Regions from separate parts of the Bradyrhizobium sp. USDA 326 genome, predicted to be linked through region 1. Evidence: riboswitches for the same ligand, from Rfam matches in the RefSeq annotation. Region 1 holds a riboswitch; the other holds the start of a gene.

Region 1 (2,198 bases):
AGAAGTTGCCGAGCATCTCGAAGAAGGTGAGATGGCGCGCGGTGTAGCCGACATTGTCGAGGTCGTTGTGCTTGCCGCCGGCGCGGACGCATTTCTGCGACGTGGTGGCGCGCTGATAGGGCCGCTTCTCGACGCCGGTAAAGACGTTCTTGAACTGCACCATGCCGGCATTGGTGAACATCAACGTGGGGTCGTTGCGCGGCACCAATGGCGAGGACGGCACGATCTCGTGGCCGTTCTCGGCAAAGAAGTTCAGAAAGGTCGACCTGATCTCGTTGACGCCGCTCATGTTCATCCAATCGGGTGTGCTTGGACCCGCTTCCTGCCATCCAAACCAGAGGTTAGGGCTGATATCTGCGGGCCAGAGCGCTTTTAGACAAGGCCTGCTTCAGTGTCCAGAAACTGTGCAAGGAGATCAGAGGGTTGCCGCGGGCGCGCAATCCCGGTTGAAAAGGCGAAACCGCCGCGTTGACAGGCTTGGCTGGCCTGTGGTCTTTACTTATCTGTATCGTACGGCCACGTCGGGAGAGACCGGCACTGGTGCCGGCGCCGAAGGAGCAACCGCCCCGGAAACTCTCAGGCAAAAGGACCGCGTGGCTTTGACAGCATCTGGAAAGAGGCGCCGACGGGCCTAACGACCCGGGTGGCACCCGCCGACGGGATAATACTCTCAGGCACAGCGACAGATGGGGCTTCGACTGGTTGGCCCGGGGAATCGTCCCCGGGGAACCGCCGAGGGCCCCTTGATGCCACTACCCGACGACCAGAACTCTCTTCGACAGACGCCCCTCCACGCCCTGCATGTGTCCCTCGGCGGCAAGATGGTGCCGTTCGCAGGCTACGACATGCCCGTGCAGTACCCTACGGGCGTGCTGAAGGAGCACCTCCATACGCGAGCCGCGGCCGGCCTGTTCGACGTCTCCCATATGGGGCAGCTCGCGCTTCGCCCGAAGTCGGGCAGGATCGAGGACGCCGCCCGCGCGCTGGAACGGCTGGTGCCGCAGGACATCGTGTCGATCGCACCGGGCCGGCAGCGCTACGCCCAGTTCACCAATGCAGACGGCGGGATCCTCGATGATCTCATGGTCGCCAATTTCGGCGATCACCTGTTCCTGGTCGTCAACGCCGCCTGCAAGGACGCGGACGAGGCGCATCTGCGCGCGCACCTCGCGGACGACTGCGTCATCGATTCCCTGGCCGACCGCGCGCTGATCGCGCTGCAGGGCCCGAAGGCGGAAGCGGCGCTGGCGAAATTGTGTGCAGAGGCGCCGTCGATGACATTCATGGATGCCGGCCCGCATGAGGTCGCCGGCATCAAATGCTTCGTCTCGCGCTCCGGCTACACCGGCGAGGACGGGTTCGAGATCTCCGTTCCCGCTGCGGAGGCCGAGCGCCTGACCAGGATGCTGATCGAAAACCCGGACGTGCTGCCGATCGGCCTGGGCGCCCGCGACAGCCTGCGGCTGGAAGCCGGGCTTTGCCTGTACGGCCACGACATCGACACCGCGACCACGCCGGTCGAGGCCGCGCTGGAATGGTCGGTACAGAAGAGCCGCCGCAGCGGCGGGATGCGCGCCGGCGGCTTTCCCGGCGCCGGGAAGATCCTTGCGCATTTCGACAACGGCGCATCCCGCCGCCGTGTCGGCCTGCTCGCCCTGGGCCGCGCGCCGGTGCGCGAGGGCGCGCTGCTGTTTGCCGATCAGGCCGGCGGCGAGCCGATCGGCAAGGTCACCTCGGGCGGTTTCGGCCCGAGCCTGAACGCGCCGGTCGCGATGGGCTATGTGCCCACGAACCTGAGCGCGCTCGGCACGAAACTCTTCGCCGAGGTGCGCGGCCAGCGCTTAGCCGTGCAGGTCGCCGCCATGCCCTTCGTCAAAAACACCTACAAACGCTGAGGACAAGACAATGACCACGACGCTGTACACCTCCGACCACGAATGGCTCGCGATCGACGGCGATACCGCCACGGTCGGCATCACCGACTACGCCCAGCAGCAGCTCGGCGACGTCGTGTTCGTCGAATTGCCCAAGGTCGGCCGGAGCTTGAAGAAGGCCGAAGCCGCCGCCGTCGTGGAATCCGTGAAGGCCGCCTCCGACGTCTACGCGCCAATCTCGGGCGAAGTGATCGAGGCCAACGAGACGCTTGCCGCCGAGCCGGCGCTGGTGAACTCGGATGCGCAAGGCAAGGCCTGGTTCTT
Region 2 (2,198 bases), 140 kb from region 1:
CGGACACATGGATACCGTTCATCCGGTCGGCACCATCGAGAAGCTGAAATGGCGGCGCGAGGGCAACAAGTGCTATGGCCCCGGCATTTACGACATGAAGGGCGGTAATTACCTCTCGCTGGAAGCGATCCGGCAACTGGCGCGCGCGTCCTTCACCACACCGCTGCCGATCACCGTGCTGTTCACGCCGGATGAGGAAGTCGGCACGCCTTCGACGCGGGACATCATCGAGGCGGAGGCGGCGCGCAACAAATACGTGCTGGTGCCCGAGCCCGGCCGCGCCGACAACGGTGTCACCACCGGACGTTACGCCATTGCCCGCTTCAATCTCGAGGCGACGGGCCGGCCGAGCCACGCCGGCGCAACGCTATCGGCGGGACGCTCGGCGATCCGCGAGATGGCGCGGCAGATCCTCGCCATCGACGCGATGACGACGGAGGACTGCACCTTCTCGGTCGGCGTCGTCCACGGCGGACAATGGGTCAATTGCGTTGCAACGACCGCGACCGGCGAAGCGCTCTCCATGGCCAAGCGTCAGGCCGATCTCGACCGCGGTGTGGAGAGGATGCTGGCGCTGTCGGGCACCAGCAACGACGTCACGTTCAAGGTCACGCGCGGCGTGACGCGTCCGGTTTGGGAGCCGGATGCCGGCACGATGGCGCTCTATGAGAAGGCGCGCGGCATCGCCAAATCGCTCGGCGCGGAATTACCGCATGCAAGCTCCGGCGGCGGCTCCGACGGCAACTTCACCGGCGCGATGGGAATCCCGACGCTCGACGGCCTGGGCGTACGCGGCGGCAACGGCCACACGCTGGAGGAGTTCATCGAGGTCGATAGCCTGGTCGAGCGCGGCCGGCTGATGGCCGGATTGCTGGCGACGCTGGAGTAGTGAACTCGTCATTCCGGGTTCGATGCTGTCGCATCGCCCCGGGACGACGAGACTGACTTCGCACTGCACAATAGCTCGGCAGTCACGGTCGAAATTTAGCCTTGTCTAAAAATGAGGCGTATCGTACTGCTCGGCCGTCCACGCGACGATGCGGGAGAGACCGCGGCGAAGGCTTTCGGCTTTCGTTGCGGCGCCGACGGAGCAACCGCCCCGGAAACTCTCAGGCAAAAGGACCGTTTCGTCAGGACGATCTGGAGAGAGGCGGCGCGATTTCAGGCAATCGTGACGTCCACCGAAGGGGATAGTTCGTTGCGAGATCCGCAGCGGATCAAGCTCTCAGGTACCCGTGACAGATGGGGCGCCGCCAACGGCTTTTGGCCGGCGGTTAGCCGACTCTAAACACGGGAGCCCCGAACCTCATCATGACCCATATCGCCATCATCGGCGCCGGCATCACCGGCGTGACGACCGCCTATGCCCTGCTCGAACGCGGCTTTGAGGTGACGGTGCTCGACAAGCACCGTTACGCTGCGATGGAGACGTCCTTCGCCAACGGCGGGCAGCTCTCCGCATCGAACGCCGAAGTGTGGAACAGCACGGCGACGATCCTGAAGGGCTTGCGCTGGATGTTCCGGCGCGACGCGCCCTTGCTGATGAACCCGTGGCCGAACTGGCACAAATATTCGTGGATGAGCGAGTTCGTCGCCAACGTCGGCAACTACCGCGCCAATACGATCGAGACCACGCGGCTCGCGATCGAAGCGCGCAGGCATCTGTTCGACATCGCGGCACGCGAAGGGATCGACTTCGATCTCGAACGCCGCGGCATCCTCCACATCTATCGTGACAAGGCCGGCTTCGAATCCGGTCTGCGCGTCAACGCACTGCTGCAGGAAGGCGGCCTCGACCGCCGCCCGGTGACGTCAGAAGAAATCCGCAGCATCGAGCCGACACTGCGCAAGGACTATTATGGCGGCTTCTACACGCCGTCGGATGCGACCGGCGATATCCACAAGTTCACCCGCGGGCTGGCGGAAGCCTGCAAGCGGCGTGGCGCGACCTTCATCCACGAGGCCAATATCGATTCGATCGCGCGTGCCGGCAGCGGCTTCGTCATCGGCTGGGCTGATCTGGCCGCGAGCGACAGTGTGGGAGCCGGGCGCGGCGCACTGAACGTGGACGGCGTCGTGGTCTGCGCGGGCGTTGCGAGCCGTCACTTCGCCACCCTGCTCGACGAACGCCTCAACGTCTATCCGGTGAAGGGCTACTCGATCACCGTGCAACTCGACACCGCCGAAAGCCGCAACGC

What was found. Region 1 has a riboswitch for glycine ahead of gcvT (glycine cleavage system aminomethyltransferase GcvT). Riboswitches for the same ligand answer to the same signal wherever they lie in the genome.
Region 2: it holds a riboswitch for glycine, as region 1 does, so the genes downstream of both, ABIG06_RS36510 (D-amino acid dehydrogenase) here and gcvT (glycine cleavage system aminomethyltransferase GcvT) in region 1, are expected to answer to the same signal.

The regions. Positions count from the first base shown of each region.
Region 1 covers NZ_JBMGQA010000001.1:7,805,972-7,808,169, forward strand. The annotation lists gene alaS (alanine--tRNA ligase) at 1-289, opposite strand, end outside; glycine riboswitch at 513-601, shown strand; gene gcvT (glycine cleavage system aminomethyltransferase GcvT) at 747-1,895, shown strand; gene gcvH (glycine cleavage system protein GcvH) at 1,906-2,198, shown strand, end outside.
Region 2 covers NZ_JBMGQA010000001.1:7,669,073-7,671,270, forward strand. The annotation lists gene ABIG06_RS36505 (M20/M25/M40 family metallo-hydrolase) at 1-889, shown strand, start outside; glycine riboswitch at 1,031-1,135, shown strand; glycine riboswitch at 1,139-1,244, shown strand; gene ABIG06_RS36510 (D-amino acid dehydrogenase) at 1,312-2,198, shown strand, end outside.